Regions from separate parts of the Nitratireductor thuwali genome, predicted to be linked through region 2. Evidence: predicted binding sites of a transcription regulator. Region 2 holds the regulator's gene; each other region holds the start of a gene.
The links. Region 2 encodes LexA, which represses DNA repair genes until DNA is damaged. Its sites were predicted from a motif close to TGTTCNNNNTGTGTTCNG; they were not measured.
Positions count from the first base shown of each region.

Region 1: a site for LexA is predicted at 4,006-4,023, ahead of parE (DNA topoisomerase IV subunit B). Genes of this name have one in related genera too.
Region 3: a site for LexA is predicted at 3,029-3,046, ahead of NTH_RS14870 (DNA recombination protein RmuC). Genes of this name have one in related genera too.

Region 1 is NZ_CP030941.1:303,558-309,363, reverse strand. Features, by position in the region: gene NTH_RS01470 (MaoC family dehydratase) at 1-421, opposite strand, end outside; gene NTH_RS01465 (DUF2336 domain-containing protein) at 562-1,707, shown strand; gene parE (DNA topoisomerase IV subunit B) at 1,860-3,935, opposite strand; gene NTH_RS01455 (hypothetical protein) at 4,121-4,285, opposite strand; gene NTH_RS01450 (TfoX/Sxy family protein) at 4,292-4,633, opposite strand; gene gcvP (aminomethyl-transferring glycine dehydrogenase) at 4,747-5,806, opposite strand, start outside.
Region 2 is NZ_CP030941.1:4,024,367-4,030,172, reverse strand. Features, by position in the region: gene glp (gephyrin-like molybdotransferase Glp) at 1-335, shown strand, start outside; gene lexA (transcriptional repressor LexA) at 425-1,141, shown strand; gene NTH_RS19520 (ComEC/Rec2 family competence protein) at 1,135-3,465, opposite strand; gene gltX (glutamate--tRNA ligase) at 3,579-5,006, shown strand; gene gltA (citrate synthase) at 5,168-5,806, shown strand, end outside.
Region 3 is NZ_CP030941.1:3,061,681-3,067,486, reverse strand. Features, by position in the region: gene NTH_RS14880 (ATP phosphoribosyltransferase regulatory subunit) at 1-879, shown strand, start outside; gene hisG (ATP phosphoribosyltransferase) at 876-1,601, shown strand; gene NTH_RS14870 (DNA recombination protein RmuC) at 1,748-2,995, opposite strand; gene def (peptide deformylase) at 3,373-3,903, shown strand; gene fmt (methionyl-tRNA formyltransferase) at 3,941-4,906, shown strand; gene truA (tRNA pseudouridine(38-40) synthase TruA) at 5,068-5,806, shown strand, end outside.

The sequences.
Region 1 (5,806 bases), 3.7 Mb from region 2:
GCAGGCAGCGCGCCACCAGCACGCCGTCCTGGTTGAACGCGCGGTGCTCCATCTCCACGATGCCGCGATCGGGCTTCGACTTCGACGCGCGCACGCCCTTCACCTCGGTTTCCACGCGGATCGTGTCGCCGTGGAAGACCGGGTGGGGGAACTGGGTTTCGGTCATACCGAGATTGCCGATCGTCGTGCCCAGCGTCGTGTCGTGAACGGATATGCCGATCATCAGGCCCAGCGTGAAGAGCGAGTTGACCAGCGGCTTGCCCCATTCGGACTTGGCGGCGAAATCGAAGTCGATGTGCAGAGGCTGCGGGTTCAGCGTCATGACCGAGAACAGCATATTGTCGCTCTCGGTGACCGATTTGGTGAGCTGATGGCGGATGACCGTCCCAGGCTCGAAGTCTTCGAGATACAAACCCGCCATCCGTTCCTCCTCGTTAAGCCTGGAGGAATTGATAGGCGGGCGCGGGGTCGCCCGCAAGCTGCGGATGGAAGGGTATTATGGTAAACGTTTCGTATAGGAATTGTTGCTAGCCTTCTGGAACAGGCGGGGGTCAGTGCACAGTGATCGTAGTTCAACACTTCCTGAAGTGGGTCGAGACCGCGAAAGTGGCGGAACGGGCAGCGGCGGCATCGGCGCTTGCGCGCGCCTATATCCAGAAGGACATGTCCTTCGACGACAGGCTTGCCACGGAAGCGGCGCTGACGCTGCTCCTGGACGATGCGTCGGCGAAGGTCCGGGCGGCGCTGTCCGAAACGCTCTCCCTCAGCCACCGCGCGCCGCCGCAGGTCATCGCCGCGCTGGCGGCCGACCAGCCGGACGTCGCCGCCCCGATCATCGCGCGCTCGCCGCTGATGAGCGACAGCGATCTGGTGGACCGGGTCGCGATGGGCAACTCGGCCATACAATGCCTCGTGGCGTCGCGGCCGCAGGTCTCGTTCGCCGTTGCTGCGGCCATCGCCGAGGTGGGCTCGCTCGCCGCCTGCATTCGTCTGGCCGGAAATCCCGGCGCCCGGATCGCGGCTTTGTCGTTTCGGCGCATGCTGGAACGGCACGGACGGGAGGCCGGGCTGCGCGCCGCGCTCATGCCCGACGGGCGGCTCCCGGCGGACTGCCGGCACATGCTTTTGACGCAGGTCGGCGAAGCCTTGTCGGCCGCGCCCCTGGTGCGTGCGCTGATGGGGGGCGAGCGCGCCGAAAAGATCGCGCGGGATGCCTGCATCAAGGCCTCCATCGCGCTGATCGACAGCATCGGTCAGGACGAATTGCCGGCGCTGGTGGAACATCTGCGGCTGCGCGGCGACCTTACCCCCGGCTTCCTCGTCCGCGTTGTGGCGCAGGGCAAGATCGATTTCTTCGCCGCCGCGCTTGGCGTCCTGTCGGGGCAGGGCGAAGAGCGGATAACGGCGCTCCTGGCGGGCGGGCGCGACGGTGCGCTTGCCGCGCTGTTCACCAAGGCCGGGCTGAAGCGCAACTATCATCCGCCGCTGCTTCAGGCGCTGCTTGTGTGGCGCGAGGTGGCCAATGGCAAGCGCATCGCCGGCGCGCAGGAAGTTTCCTGGCTGATGCTGAAGGTGCTGGGCGCCACGGAAGGCGGAGCGGGACCCAGCGAGCAGGATGCGCCGCTGGCCGCACTGCTCAAGAAAATCCACCTCGACGCGCTGCGCCAGAACGCACGGCAGCAGGCGTTGGCGCTGGCGGCTGCTTAGAGCGCCGTGCGTCCATTCGGACGCACAAAGGACGCTCTAACACTTTGAATCTACGCATCGTGCTTTCCGAAAATCGATTCCGATTTTCAGGCCGATGCTGTAGGTTTTACAACTACGATCTATTGGCGCGGGCGCGACTGCTTCGCGCCACCTCAGATGTCCAATTCATCCACGAATTCAGCCCGTTCCTGAATGAACTTGAAGCGGGCTTCCGGCTTGGTGCCCATCAGCGCGTCGACGGCGGAGCGGGTGTCGTCCTCGCTCTCGACGACATCGACGCGCAGGAGCAGGCGCTTGTCCGGGTCCATGGTCGTTTCCTTGAGCTGCTTGGGCAGCATTTCGCCGAGGCCCTTGAAGCGGCCGATATCGACCTTGCCGCGTCCGGTGAACTCCGTCGCCAGCAATTCGTCCTTGTGGGCGTCGTCGCGCGCATACATGGTCTTGCCGCCCTGGGTGAGGCGGTAGAGCGGCGGCACGGCAAGGTACAAATGCCCGCCGGCGATGAGCTGCGGCATCTCCTGATAGAAGAAGGTGATGAGCAGCGAGGCGATATGGGCGCCGTCGACGTCGGCATCGGTCATGATGATGATGCGGTCGTAGCGCAGATCGTCCTCGCGGTATTTGGACCGCGTGCCGCAGCCCAGCGCCTGGACGAGATCGGAAATCTGCTGGTTGGCGGCGAGTTTGCCCGTGCCGGCGCTTGCCACGTTGAGGATCTTGCCGCGCAGCGGCAGCACGGCCTGGCTGGCGCGGTTGCGCGCCTGCTTGGCGGAGCCACCGGCCGAATCGCCCTCGACGATGAAGATCTCGGCGCCGGCGGCGGCGCCCATGGTGCAGTCGGCCAGCTTGCCGGGCAGGCGCAGCTTGCGCACCGCGCTCTTGCGGGTCACCTCGCGCTCCTGCCGGCGGCGCAGGCGCTCGTCGGCGCGCGCCACGACCCATTCGAGCAGTTTCGAGGCTTCCTGCGGATTGTCGGCCAGCCAGTGGTCGAAGGGGTCGCGGATGGCGTTCTCGACGATGCGCATGGCGGCGGCGGTGGCGAGCTTGTCCTTGGTCTGGCCCACGAATTCGGGCTCGCGCACGAACACGGACAGCATGCCGGCGGCGGAGATCATCACGTCCTCGGAGGTGATGATGGCGGCCCGCTTGTTGCTGGTGAGGTCGGCATAGGCGCGCAAGCCCTTGAGCAGCGCGTTGCGGAAACCCTGCTCATGGGTGCCGCCTTCGGGCGTGGGCACCGTGTTGCAATAGGAGTTGAGCATGGCGTCGCCGCCATACCAGGTGACGGCCCATTCCACCGCGCCGTGGCCGCCGCGCTTTTCGCTGCGTCCGGCGAACACTTCCTTGGTGACCTGGAACTCCCCGTCGAGCGATGCGGCCAGGAAGTCCTTCAGTCCGCCGGGAAAATGGAAGACGGCCTTTTCCGGCGTCTGGTCCTTTTCCCCGATCAGGGCCGGGTCGCAGGACCAGCGGATCTCGACGCCGCCGAAGAGATAGGCCTTGGAGCGGGCCATGCGGCAGAGCCGGGCCGGATCGAACCTGGCGCCCTTGCCGAAAATCTGCTCGTCGGGCTTGAAACGCACCTTCGTACCCCGGCGGTTATGGACGTCGCCGAGGCTTTCCAGCCGGCTCTGGGGCAGGCCGCGCGAGAAGACCTGCCGGTAGAGCTGCTTGTTGCGGGCAACCTCGACCTCGAGCATTTCGGAAAGCGCGTTGACCACCGAAACGCCGACGCCGTGCAGCCCGCCCGACGTCTCATAGACCTTGGAGTCGAACTTTCCGCCCGAGTGCAGCGTGGTCATGATGACCTCGAGGGCGGATTTGTCCTTGAATTTGGGATGCGGGTCGACGGGAATGCCGCGGCCGTTGTCGTTGACGGTGAGGAAGCCGTCCGCGCCGAGCTCGACCTCGATGAAGGAGGCATGGCCGGCCACCGCTTCGTCCATCGCGTTGTCGATGACCTCGGCGAAAAGGTGATGCAGCGCCTTGTCGTCGGTGCCGCCGATATACATGCCCGGCCGGCGGCGCACCGGCTCCAGCCCTTCGAGAACCTCGATATCGGCCGCGCTGTAGCCTTCGCCGCTGTCCTTCGGCAGTGCGGAAGGCTTCGGCGCCGGGCGGGCCGGCGCGCCGCGCTGCGCGGGCTCGGTGGCTGCTGCGGGCTCGGGCTGGCGCGCGCGCTCAGGGTTCGTTGTCAGGCCGGCAAAGAGGTCGTTGTTGTCGTCCATGTCGCTTTCTGGTTCCATCGCCGCGAATCACCAGTGCACTTTGCCATGGTTTCCAAGGCAAAGCGAAGGCTGTTCCGGTTGTGTTCAGCGTCCGTGCAAAGCCGCGATCGTGGCGGATTCAAGCTGCGTCGGCGGGAATGTCGAATTCCACGCGGATCGTGTCATAGGGGAAGACGCCGCCGCCTTCAACGCGAAGGAGCGGTCAGCCAATCGAAAAGTGGCTTCAGCCGGCAGAAGGCGTCGTTTTGCGCGAACCGGTCGCGGTCGTTGTTGGCGCTCAGATCTGTCAGGAAATCCAGCGTTCGCGTTGGGAATTGCGAGAACTCATCCGCTTTCATGATGCCGCCCATCCCGCTTCATTTCGGCGGCAGGCCGCCGACGAAACCGAGCGCCAGCGAAATCCACCCTTTCATCGCCGCGTCGTCGCAGGCCTCCGCCTCGACGAAAACGAAGCCGTTCATGCGCCGCCCGCCCATCTCCATGGGCCGCGCGCCCGGGCGGGCGAGGGCGTCGGCCTGATTGTCCTTGCCGACGCGGAACATGAACCGGCCTGCGCCCGTCTTCGGGCGGTCTGCCCCGCACAGCATATTGCCGTCGAGCAGGAAGCAGACGCCGCCCATCATGCGCTTTTCCGAGATTCCCGCCAGACCCTCCAGCGCGTCGCGCATGCGTGCGGCAAGCAATTCGTCATGGGCCATGGACAACCTCCTGAAAGCTCACGGATAGAGCGTCTCACGGCCGGCCGGGGTTTGCATAGGGCGCGGCCGGCCGGCTGCGAAGGTTCCTGCCATTTCTCCTGACGCGGGAGACGTCAGCTCGCCAGCGCCTCCATCGGCGGGCAGGCGCAGACGAGGTTGCGGTCGCCAGCGACATTGTCGACGCGGGAGACGGGCGGCCAGTATTTCGACGCGGCTTCCATGGAACCGGAGGGAAAGGCGGCCTCGGCGCGGGTATAGGGATGCGCCCATTCGTCGGCCATCAGCTCGCTCGCCGTATGCGGCGCATTGACCAGGGGGTTGTCCTCCTTCGGCCAGTCGCCTTTCTCCACTCTCGCCGCTTCCTCGGCGATGGAGATCATCGCGTCGCAGAAGCGGTCGAGCTCGCTTTTCGGCTCCGATTCGGTCGGCTCCACCATCAGCGTTCCGGCCACCGGCCAGGACATGGTGGGGGCGTGGAAGCCGTAGTCGATGAGCCGCTTGGCGATATCCTCCACGGTGATGCCCGCGCGGTCCTTCCACACCCTCGTGTCGAGGATGCATTCATGCGCCACGCGGTCGTTGCGGCCCTTGTAGAGCACGGGATAATGCGCCTTGAGCCGGTGGGCGATGTAATTGGCGTTGAGGATGGCCGTTTCCGTCGCCCGCTTGAGGCCGTCCGCGCCCATCATGCGGATATACATCCATGTGATGGGCAGGATCGAGGCGCTGCCGAAGGGGGCGGCGGCCACCGCATGGTCCGTTCCCAGTTCCACATGGCCCGGCAGGAAGGGGACGAGATGCGCCTTGACGCCGATCGGGCCGACGCCCGGCCCGCCGCCGCCATGGGGGATGCAGAACGTCTTGTGCAGATTCATGTGGCAGACATCGGCGCCCAGGTCGCCGGGGCGGGAAAGGCCGACCATGGCATTGAGGTTGGCGCCGTCGAAATAGACCTGGCCGCCATGCTCGTGGATCAGCGCGCACATGTCGCGCACGCCCTCCTCGAACACGCCGTGGGTCGACGGGTAGGTGAGCATCAGCGCGGCGAGGCTTTCCGCATGCTCGCCGGCCTTGGCCTTGAGATCCTCGACATCGATGTCGCCATTGTCCGTGCAGCGGACGACGACGACGCGCATGCCGGCCATGGAGGCCGAAGCCGGATTGGTGCCATGG
Region 2 (5,806 bases):
CGCGGGTTCTGGGACTGCCCGGCAATCCGGTCTCGACCTTCGTGTGTTCGCATCTGTTCCTGAGGCCGCTGGTCGCCCGGTTTTCCGGCCGCACCTATCTGCCCGAACTGCGCTCGGCCATTCTTGCCCAACCGATGAAGGCCAACGACCATCGCCAGGACTACGTGCGCGCCTCGGTCATTTCCGGGCAGGACGGGCTGATGGCCTCGCCCTTCGATGTGCAGGATTCGTCGATGCTGTCGACCCTGGCCGCCTCCAACGCCCTTATCATCCGCGAACCCGGCGCCCCGGCGAGCGCGGCCGGAGAGCGCTGCCGCGTGCTGATGCTGCGATAATCCTGCCTGTATTTTGGGTATTGCGGAACACAAATGGAACAGATACGGTCTGTTCTGGTTTTGTTTTTCTGATTCCCGAGGTTGGAACAATGCTGACGCGCAAACAGCACGAGTTGCTGCTCTTCATTCACGAGCGGTTGAAGGAGACCGGCATTCCGCCCTCCTTCGACGAGATGAAGGAGGCGCTGGATCTTGCTTCCAAATCGGGCATCCACCGCCTGATCACGGCGCTGGAGGAGCGCGGCTTCATCCGCCGCCTGCCGAACCGCGCCCGGGCGCTGGAGGTGCTGCGCCTTCCCGATTCCATCGCTCCGGGACTCAACGCCCAGCGCAGGTTCTCGCCCAGCGTGATCCAGGGCAGCCTTGGCAGGCCCGCCGCATCTTCGCGGCCGAAGCCCTCGGCGAGCAATGACGACGACGTCAGTGTAATCTCCGTGCCTGTCATGGGCCGGATCGCCGCCGGCGTGCCTATCGAGGCCATTCAGCACCAGACGCATTCCATCGGCGTCCCGCCGGACATGTTGACGGGCGGCGAACACTACGCGCTCGAGGTCAAAGGCGACTCGATGATCGAGGCCGGCATTTTCGACGGCGACACGGTGATCATCCGCGAGACGCAGACGGCCAATCCGGGCGAAATCGTCGTCGCCTTGGTCGACGAGGAGGAGGCGACCCTCAAGCGCTTCCGCCGCAAGGGCGCCTCGATCGCGCTGGAGGCGGCCAACCCCGCCTATGAGACGCGCATCTTCGGTCCCGACCGGGTAAAGGTTCAGGGCAAGCTTATCGGGCTGATCCGGCGCTACTGATCCTGGCCTGTCTTGCGCCGGTAAGGCGGAAGGCCGCGGGCGGCGCGCCAATATTGCCGCTGCGTGTGCCAGGGCCGATAGGGCTGGCTGATCGCCTGGGCGAATTCGGTCCTCGCTTCGCCGGGACCCGCCAGCCAGACCGCCGCACTTCCCCTGAGCGCGAGGTCGCGCTTGGTGAAGACGAGTGCCTTGCTCCCGGAGCACAGATTTGAAGCCGTTGCGTCGTCGACGACGATTAGGGATGCTGTTTCACAGACTGGCTTTGCCGCTGCGGCATTCTCGGCGTGGGCAATAAGATGCCCAGCCGGGTTATCTATAAGACAGAGCCCGTTGACGCAGGAAAACTGGCGGGATTTCATCTCGGGCGCAGCGGTCTTGCCGGCAACCAGCGGCTTGACCACCATCTTGGCATTCAGGGCACGGGTCCAATCGTCCATCGTGAAACCGTTGGGCCGGGCGCGGTTGACCGCCAGGCCGCCATCGGCCGTCCTCACCCCCATCAGCCGGCCATCCTCGCTTATCAGCACGGCGGGCAGCTCGCGCGCGACAAGAAGCCCGAAGCCGACGACCGCCAGCGGCGCGGCCAGCAGCCTTGCGCGCGTGGTCGACAGGACGGCCACGACGAAGGCCACCGTCAGCAGCAGAAACGCCGGAAGCGGCATCAGGCCGACGGCATCGATGGGGGATCTGTCGGATATCCATTCGGCGATGGCGATGACCGCCGCTATGGCGCGTCCCATGATCGACAGGAAGAACCCGTCGAGGCCGAAGGGCATCGCGAAGATCGCAAGAACCGCCGCGGGCATCGCCACAAGCGAGACAAGCGGCATGGCGGCCAGATTGGCCGGCAGTGCCAGCGGCGAAGCGCGCTGGAAATGCCACGCGCCGAACAGCGTCGTCGCCAATCCCGCGATCACGGACGTCGCTGCGAGCCCTGCGGCGAAAACGAGCACTGTGCGCAACAGGTTGCGCGCCAGGCCTGCTGGCGGCACGCGGCCGCGTTCCCGCCGGCCCATGCGCCAGTCGGTCCAGCCGGCATAGGCGGCAATGAGCGCCGCTGTGGCGGCGAACGACATCTGGAAGCTCGGACCGACCACCTCGTGCGGCGAGATGATGATGATGATCAGCGCGGCGATGGCCAGATTGCGCATGGTAATGGCGGCGCGATCGAACAGCAGCGCCGCCAGCATCACCGCGAGCATGATGTAGCTGCGCTGGGCGGCCACTGCCGAGCCCGAGAAGAACAGATAGAGCGTGCAGAATGCGAGCGCCGCGCCGGCGGCGTATTTCTTCACCGGCACGCGTTGCGCAAATTGCGGGAAGAGGGCCGCGCCCGCCCGCGCCATTGCCATCACGGTAGCGGCCACCAGAGCCATATGGAGCCCGGATATCGCCAGGATGTGGGCAAGACCGGAGCGCCGCAGCCATTCGTTTATAGGCTCCGGTATGCCGGCGCGCATACCGACGATCATGGCGGCTGCCACCTGCCCTTCGGCGCCGGGAACCGCATGCCTGATACGTGCCGCGAGCCCTTCCCGCGCCGCCTGCAGCCAGCGCGCCGGCCCCGCGGTCACGCCGTCATCCGCCGCCACCGCCGCCCGCTCGGGGTTGGACAGGAAGAAGCCGACCGCTCCTATCCCGTTGAAATAGCTTGAGAAGGAAAAGTCATAGGCGCCGGGGCGGACCGGCCCGGAAGGGCTCATCAGGCTGGCAAGCCCGGTGATGCCGTCGCCGGCGGCAAGGCCCTCCGGCACCGCGCGGGCGCTTAGCCGCACGCGGGCGGGCGGATAGCGCAGTCGGGGCCGCTCGGTCGCCACAATGTCGATCGTCAGCCGCAGGCGCCCGCTTGCCTGGTGCTCCAGGCTCACCAGCCGCCCGGTGATCCTGGTGGTCACGTCCGATCCCATCATCGGCGTCGAAGAGCGCCAGGTTTCGAGCTTGCCCAGCAAGGCGCCGGCCAGGATCAGCAGGACCGCGCCGCTGATGAACGGCAGGATGCGACGATCGCGGGAAAGGAACGTGACGGCCAGAAGCAGGCATAACGAGAGCACCAGCGGCAGTGCTTCAGGCTCCCACGGCAGCGCGAAATAGGCCGCCACGCCCGCGCCCAGAAGAACGGGCAGGCACAGGAACGTCCCGCCGCGCGCCGCGTCCCGCGAGATCGCGGTGGGAACCCCCCGCCAGAAGGCAATGAAGGCCGGCAGCTGTGGCCGCTGTTCGGGCATGTCTGCCGGCACGGGCGCCGGCGGCGCGAGCGGACGCGCGGTTCCCGGCAGGAACAATCCGCGCTCGCTGTCCGCCGCTGCCGCCTTGTCGTCCGCCACGCCCGAACACCCCGCAGGCTTGCACCCCAAGCGGCCTATGCTACATGACGGGCAGCCGATTTCCAGCCGCGACGGCCACAGCCGCGCCGCAACCCGAACATTCAGGAACCAGCATGTCCCGTCCCGTCATCACCCGCTTCGCCCCCTCGCCCACCGGCTATCTCCACATCGGCGGCGCGCGCACGGCGCTCTTCAACTGGCTCTACGCCAGACATACCGGCGGCAAGATGCTCCTGCGCATAGAGGACACCGACCGGCAGCGCTCGACGGAGGCCGCCACGGCGGCGATACTCGACGGTCTGTCATGGCTGGGCCTGCTGTGGGATGGGGAGCCCGTCTCGCAGTTCGAGCGCGGCGACCGCCATCGCGAGGTGGCCCTCGAACTTCTGGAGAAGGGCGAGGCCTATTACTGCTACGCCTCGCAGGCCGAGCTGGAGGCCATGCGCGAAAAGGCGCGCGCGGAGGGCCGCCCGCCCCGCTATGACGGCACATGGCGCGATCAGGCGCCCTCGGAAGCGCCGCAGGACGTCAAGCCGGTCATCCGCATCAAGGCGCCGCGCGAGGGCGACACCGTCATCCACGACAAGGTGCAGGGCGAGGTACGCTTTCCCAACAAGGACCTGGACGACTTCATCATCCTGCGTTCCGACGGCTCGCCCACCTATATGCACGCCGTGGTCGTCGACGATCACGACATGGGCGTCACCCACATCATCCGCGGCGACGATCATCTGACCAACGCCGCACGCCAGGCCCTCATCTACAAGGCCATGGGCTGGGACGTCCCCGTCATGGCGCATATCCCCCTCATTCACGGCCCCGATGGCGCCAAGCTATCAAAGCGCCACGGCGCGCTGGGCGTCGAAGCCTACAGGGCCATGGGCTACCTGCCGGAGGCCCTGCGCAACTATCTCGTGCGGCTCGGCTGGAGCCATGGCGACGACGAGATCATCTCGACGGCGCAGATGATTGAGTGGTTCGAGATCGAGGACGTCAACAAGGGCGCGGCGCGCTTCGACTTCCAGAAGCTCGAGGCGGTCAACGGCCATCATATGCGTCATACGCCGGACGACGAGCTGTTCGAAATCCTGATGGAGACGCTGCCCCATCTGACAGACGGGAACATCATCCTGGCGAAACTGGACGAGCGGAGAAAGGCACAGCTCCGAGCGGCGCTGCCGGGCTTGAAGGAGCGGGCGAAGACACTGGTGGAACTTGTTGACGGCGCCGGATTTCTGTTTGCCGAGCGCCCGCTCTCGTTCGACGAGAAGGCCGGCGCCCTCCTCGATGACGACGCGCGTGCCATGCTGGCGCAGCTCGCCGATGAATTGGCCGCGCTGTCCTCATGGTCGGCGGCCGATTGCGAGGCCGCGGTGCGGGCCTTTGCCGACAGAACAGGGCTCAAGCTGGGCAAGGTCGCGCAGCCGCTGCGTGCGTCGCTGACCGGCCGCACCACCTCGCCCGGCATATTCGACGTCTTGGAGGTGCTCGGGCGGGACGAATCGCTGGCTCGGATAAGGGACCAGGCAAAGCCGGCATGAGGGTTTGGCGCGAAAATTCCGTCGCTGCAGTGCAGCATTGACGGTTTGTCAAGCTTGGCAGCGATTGGTAAATGCGATAGCTAATGCCCACGTCGGACGAGCCGCCTCCCCCGTGCGGTGAAGAATTCTGCCCGAGTTTCAAGACATGAGAGGTGTTTGCGATGACCAAAACCAATGCAAAGCTGGAACTCGGAGGAGAAAGCAGGGAATATGACGTTCTGCACGGCACGGTCGGGCCGGATGTCATCAACATCTCGTCGCTCTACAAGGACACCGGGATGTTCACCTACGATCCCGGCTATACGTCGACGGCGAGCTGCGAATCCAAGATCACCTATATTGACGGCGATGAAGGCATTCTGCTTCACCGCGGTTATCCGATTGAGCAACTGGCCGAGCACGGCGATTTTCTGGAAGTCTGCTATCTGCTTCTTTACGGCGAACTGCCGACCAAGACCCAGAAGGATGATTTCGACTATCGCGTGACGCACCACACGATGGTGCACGAGCAGATGAACCGCTTCTTCACCGGTTTCCGCCGCGATGCGCATCCCATGGCCGTGATGTGCGGCGTGGTCGGCGCCATGTCGGCCTTCTATCACGATTCCACCGACATCTCCGATCCCCATCAGCGCATGGTGGCTAGCCTGCGGATGATCGCCAAGATGCCGACGATCGCGGCGATGGCCTACAAGTACCACGTCGGCCAGCCCTTCGTTTATCCGCGCAACGAATTGAGCTACGCGGCCAATTTCCTGCATATGTGCTTTGCGGTGCCGTGCGAGGAGTACAAGGTCAAT
Region 3 (5,806 bases), 960 kb from region 2:
CGCTATGCCTATCTGGGCGAGGTTTTCCGCCAGCGGCGCGAGGGCGGGGCGGAGTTCTTCCAGGCGGGCATCGAGGACCTGGGCGCGCCCGACCACGCATCGGCCGATGCGCGCTCGCTGGCCGATGCGCATGCGCTTTTATCGCGCGTCCTGCCGGGGGCGGCGCTTTCGATCACCATCGGCGACCAGGCGGTTTTCGAGGCGGTGCTTTCCGCGCTCGGCCTGCCGAGGGGCTGGCAGAAGCGGCTGGTGCGCGCCTTCGGCTCTCCTGCCATGCTGGACGCCGTGATGTCGGAACTGGCCAACCCGCAGAACGCGGCGTCGATGCCGCGCGAAGTGGCCGGGCTGGTCGCGCGGGGCGATGAAAGCGCGCTGGAAGCCCATATCGAACAGGCGATGGAGGCCGCCGGGCTTTCGCCCTCGGCGGGCCGCACGCCCGCCGACATCGCGCGCCGGCTCGCCGAAAAGGCGGAGCTGCGCAGCGTGCGGCTGAACGACGATGCGCTGGCCGCGCTCAAGAGCTTTCTGGCGATCCGCGCGCCGGCCTCCGAGGCGGCGGAGCGGCTTGCCGCCTTTGCCGGCGGGCACGGCCTGATCATCGATCACGCGCTGGAGGATTTTTCCGGGCGCGCCGGGCGCATAAGCGATGAGGGGCTGGCGCTGGCGGATATCGAGTATCGCGCCGGGTTCGGCCGTCCGCTCGACTATTATACGGGCTTCATCTTCGAGATCGGGGCCGGCGACGGCGGCCAGCCGCTGGCCGGCGGCGGGCGGTACGACCGCCTTTTGACGCTGCTCGGCGCTTCCGACCCGATACCCGGCGTCGGCTTTTCGATCTGGCTCGACCGGGTCGCGGCGCTGCGGGAGGGCACGCGATGAGCATCACCCTTGCCCTGCCCTCGAAAGGCCGGCTGAAGGAGCAGGCGGTGGAAACGCTGCAGGCGGCCGGCTTCACCATTGCCATGCCCGAGAACGACCGGCGCTACCGCGCGACGATGAAGGGCTATCCCGGCATCGAGGTCGCGTTCCTTTCGGCCTCCGAGATCGCGCGCGAGCTCGACCGCGGCGCCATCGACATGGGCGTGACGGGTGAGGACCTGGTGCGCGAGACGATTGCCGACTGGGAAGGCAAGGTCGATATCGCGGCGCGGCTCGGCTTCGGGCGGGCCGATGTGGTGGTGGCGGTGCCCGAGGTTTGGTTCGACGTCGCCACCATGGCCGATCTCGACGACGTGGCCGCCGATTTCCGCCAGCGCCACGGGCGGCGGCTGCGCATCGCCACGAAATACTGGCGGCTGACGCAGCAGTTCTTCTCGCAGAAGCACGGCATCCAGGTCTACCGCATCGTGGAGAGCCTGGGCGCCACCGAAGGCGCGCCGGCGGCGGGCTCGGCCGACATCATCGTCGACATCACCACGACCGGCTCGACGCTTGCGGCAAACCATCTGAAGGTGCTGGACGACGGGGTGATCCTGCGGTCGCAGGCCTGCCTGGTGGAGGCGGTGAAAGAGCGCGGGGCGGAAGACGCGGCTTTGGCGCAGGAACTCGCGCGGCGGCTTGGAGCCTCGAGCGTCCACTCGGACGCACAAAGGACGCTCTAACTTCCTGAATCTACGCATCGTGCTTTCCGAAAATCGATCCCGATTTTCGGGCCGATGCTGTAGCGCCAAAGGCTGAGCGGGACGAAGAGAACGGCAAGGCCGCCGCCATCGCCGGAACCGGGCACTGCGGTCGTGTTTTGCCGCCCTTATTCGTCGACGACGCGCAGCCTGAGCCGGCTGGAGGCCGGACCGTCCACGGAAGAGGTTTCCTCGTCCCCCGTCTTCTCCCCCTGCAGCGCGCCGAGCTCCAGCGCCTCGATCCTGGCGCCGCGCTTGGTGACCTTGTCGGCGGAGGTCAGGATCATTTCCACGTCCTTGTTGGCCTGCAGGAAATGGCCTTGGAGCTTGCGCACGCGGTCGTCGAGGCGGGAGACGTCCTGCATCAGGCGCACGACCTCGGCCTGGATGAGATGGGCCTGCTCGCGCATGCGGGCGTCCTTCAATACGGCCTGGATGACCTGGATCGACAGCATCAGAAGCGAAGGCGACACGATGACGACGCGGGCGCGATGGGCCTTCTGCACCAGCGCCTCGAAATTCTCGTGGATCTCGGCGAAGATCGATTCCGACGGTACGAACATGAAGGCCGTGTCCTGGGTTTCGCCGGTCAAAAGATACTTTTCGGCAATCGCCTTGACATGCACCTCCACGTCGCGGCGGAAGGACTGCTCGGCCTGGCGGCGGGCCTCGGGCGAGCCGCCCTCACCTTCGGCCGCGGCGCGGATGGCATTCCAGGATTCCAGCGGAAACTTGGCGTCGATCACCAGCGACGGCGCGCCATTGGGCATCTTGACGAGGCAGTCGGGCCGGCTGTTGTTGGAAAGGGTCGCCTGAAACTCGTAGGCCGTGTGCGGCAGGCCATCGGCGATGATCGCTTCCATCCGCGACTGGCCGAACGCGCCGCGCGTCTGCTTGTTCGACAGGATCTGCTGCAGTTGCACGACCTGGCCGGCCAGCGACTGGATGTTGTTCTGGGCGGTGTCGATCACCGCCAGGCGCTCCTGCAGCCGGGCGAGATTTTCGTGGGTCGATTTGGTCTGCTCGGTGATCGAATGGCCGAGGCGCGACGTCATGCCGTCCAGGCGCTCGGAGATCGACTTCGTCATCTCCGCCTGGCGCTGGCCGAAGACCTCGGCAATCGTGCCCATGCGGCCCTGAAGCTCGGCCTGCGCCTTGGCAAGGTCGGCCAGGCGCGCCTCCGCCTCGCGGGCGCGCTCGGCAGCCTCGACCGCCGCAACGGCGCGGGCCGAGGCCCCGCGCCAGATACCCGCGACAAGCAAGGCCAGCAGCAGGAGCACGATGCAGGCGCCGGCGGCCGCCAGATGGCCCAGCGTCAGCGTGGTCGCGCCCAATTGCGCGACCGGCGAGGAAAACAGCGAGATCGTGTCGTTCATGGATGGAGCCTATCCGATTCGCGGGTGCATCATAAGACCAAAACGTGAACAATGTGCGGTACGCAGCCAGGGCGATTGCGAGGTTCCTTCCCCACAAGGAGGAGAGATTGGGCGAGCGCTCCATGGTCCCCTCCCCCTTTTGGCAGGCTATCGCATAAGGAAGCGCCTGCTCCCCCACTCCGTCTCGGCCTCCGGCCCAAGAAGTGGGGGAGAGGAAGGGCGCCTAGCGTCTTAGCCGGCGTTTCCTCTCCCCCGTTGCGGGGGAGAGGTGGAACGCGAAGCGGGACGGAGTGGGGGAAGGCGCCGACATATGCGATGGCCCTGGCGCGCCGCGCTTTCATATTGACGGCAAGTCCGGGAGCCATTACCTGACGCGCATGACGATCCGACCGCTGATAGTCCTTCCCGATCCGCTGCTGCGTGAGGTTTCCAAGCCCGTGGAGCGGGTCGACGATGCGCTGCGCAAATTCGCGCGCGACATGCTCGACACCATGTATGACGCGCCCGGCATCGGGCTGGCGGCGATACAGGTGGGCGAGCCGCTGCGCATGCTGGTGCTGGACCTTGCGGAAAAGGACGAGGAGCCCCAGCCGCGGGTGATCATCAATCCCGAGATCGTCGCCAGCTCCGATACGCGCAGCGTGCATGAAGAAGGTTGTCTGTCGATCCCCGACTATTACGCCGAGGTGGAGCGCCCGGGCGAGGTGACGGTGAAATATATCGACCTCGACGGCAAGGAGCAGACGGTCGAGGCCGACGGCCTTCTGGCCACCTGCCTGCAGCACGAGATCGACCATCTGAACGGCGTGCTCTTCATCGACCATCTGTCGAAGCTCAAGCGCGACATCGTCGTGCGCAAGTTCAAGAAACTTGCGAAGGACCGGCCGCCTGCCCGCATGGCGGGATGAAGCGGCTCAGCCGGGACACTCTCAGGGGGGTGCGGGCATGCCCCTTCGCCTGATTTTCATGGGAACGCCGGATTTCTCGGTCCCGATGCTTACTGCCCTGGCCGATGCCGGGCATGAGATCGCCGCCGTCTACACACAGCCGCCGCGGCCGGCCGGACGGCGCGGGCTGGAGCTTACGAAATCGCCCGTGCATCGCGCGGCGGAGACGCGCGGCCTTAAGGTGCGCACGCCGAAATCGCTGAAGGGCGCGGAGGAGCAGGAGGCTTTCCGGGCGCTTGAGGCCGATGCGGCCGTCGTGGTCGCCTATGGGCTTTTGCTGCCGAAGGCCATTTTGGAGGGCACCCGGCTCGGCTGCTTCAACGGCCACGCATCGCTGCTGCCGCGCTGGCGGGGGGCCGCTCCCATCCAGCGCGCGATCATGGCGGGCGACCGGGAGACCGGCATGACGATCATGAAGATGGACGAAGGGCTCGACACCGGACCTGTCGCGCTGGAAGAGCGCGTCGCCATCGGCCCGGACATGATTGCGGGCGAATTGCACGACCGGATGATGGGGGTCGGTGCGGGGCTGATGGTCGAGGCCATGGAACGGCTGGAACGGGGGGCGCTGACCCTGACGCCGCAGCCTCAAGAAGGCGCGACCTATGCGAAGAAGATCAGCAAGGAGGAGACGCGGGTCGACTGGACCCGGACCGCGCCGGAAGTGCACAACCATATTCGCGGCCTTTCGCCGTTTCCGGGAGCCTGGTGCGAAATGCCCATCGGCGGGAAGGCCGAGCGGGTGAAGCTGCTGCGGTCGGTCGTCGCGGAAGGCGCAGGCGAACCGGGCCTGGTGCTGGACGATGCGCTGACCATTGCCTGCGGTTCGGGTGCCTGTGGTTCGGGTGCCTGCGGTTCGGGCGCCGTGCGCCTTGTGGAAGTGCAGCGCGCGGGCGGCAAGCCGGTCGATGCTGAGAACTTCCTGCGCGGCGCCAAGCTGGCCGCCGGCGCGAAGGTCGGATAGGATGACAATCGTTCACTCCGCGCCCTGCGCTACCCCCTCTGCCCTGCCGGGCATCTCCCCCTCAAGGGGGGAGATCGGCTCTTCATCGACGTTTTCGCTTCTTCTTCGACGCGTGCGCGCAGGGCGCGGCGGACAATCGCAACCGTAGACCCAACCAGGCCATGCCGCGCTATCGTATCGATGTAGAGTATGACGGGAGCCCCTATGCCGGCTGGCAGCGCCAGGCGGGGCAGCACACGGTGCAGGAGGCCATCGAGAACGCCATCGAGGGCTTTTGCGGCGAGCGCATCACCCTGAACGGGGCCGGCCGAACCGATGCCGGCGTCCATGCCCTGGGCCAGGTCGCGCATTTCGACCTGTCGCGCCTGTGGAAGGGAGCAACGGTCCGCGATGCGCTCAACGCGCATCTGACGATGGCCGACGAGGCGGTGGCGGTGCTGGAAGCGGCGGTGGTGGACAACAGTTTCGATTCCCGCTTTTCGGCCAAGGGAAGGCAGTACCTTTATCGCATCATGAACCGACGCGTTCCCGCGCCGCTGGAACGCGATCGCACGTGGCACGTCAAATACCATCTCGACGAACATGCCATGCACGAGGCGGCGCAGCGGCTGGTGGGCCATCACGACTTCACCACCTTCCGCGCCGCACAATGCCAGTCGAAAAGCCCGGTCAAGACGCTCGACGGGCTATCGGTGACGCGGGAGGGCGACGAGGTTCACGTGCGGGCATGGGCCCGCTCGTTCCTGCACAACCAGGTGCGCTCCCTCGTCGGCACGCTCAAGCGGGTGGGCGAAGGCGCGTGGAGCGCCGACGACGTGACGGCAGCGCTGGAGGCCCGCGACCGCGCCGCCTGCGGACCCGTCGCACCGGCACACGGGCTCTACCTGGTCAAGGTCGACT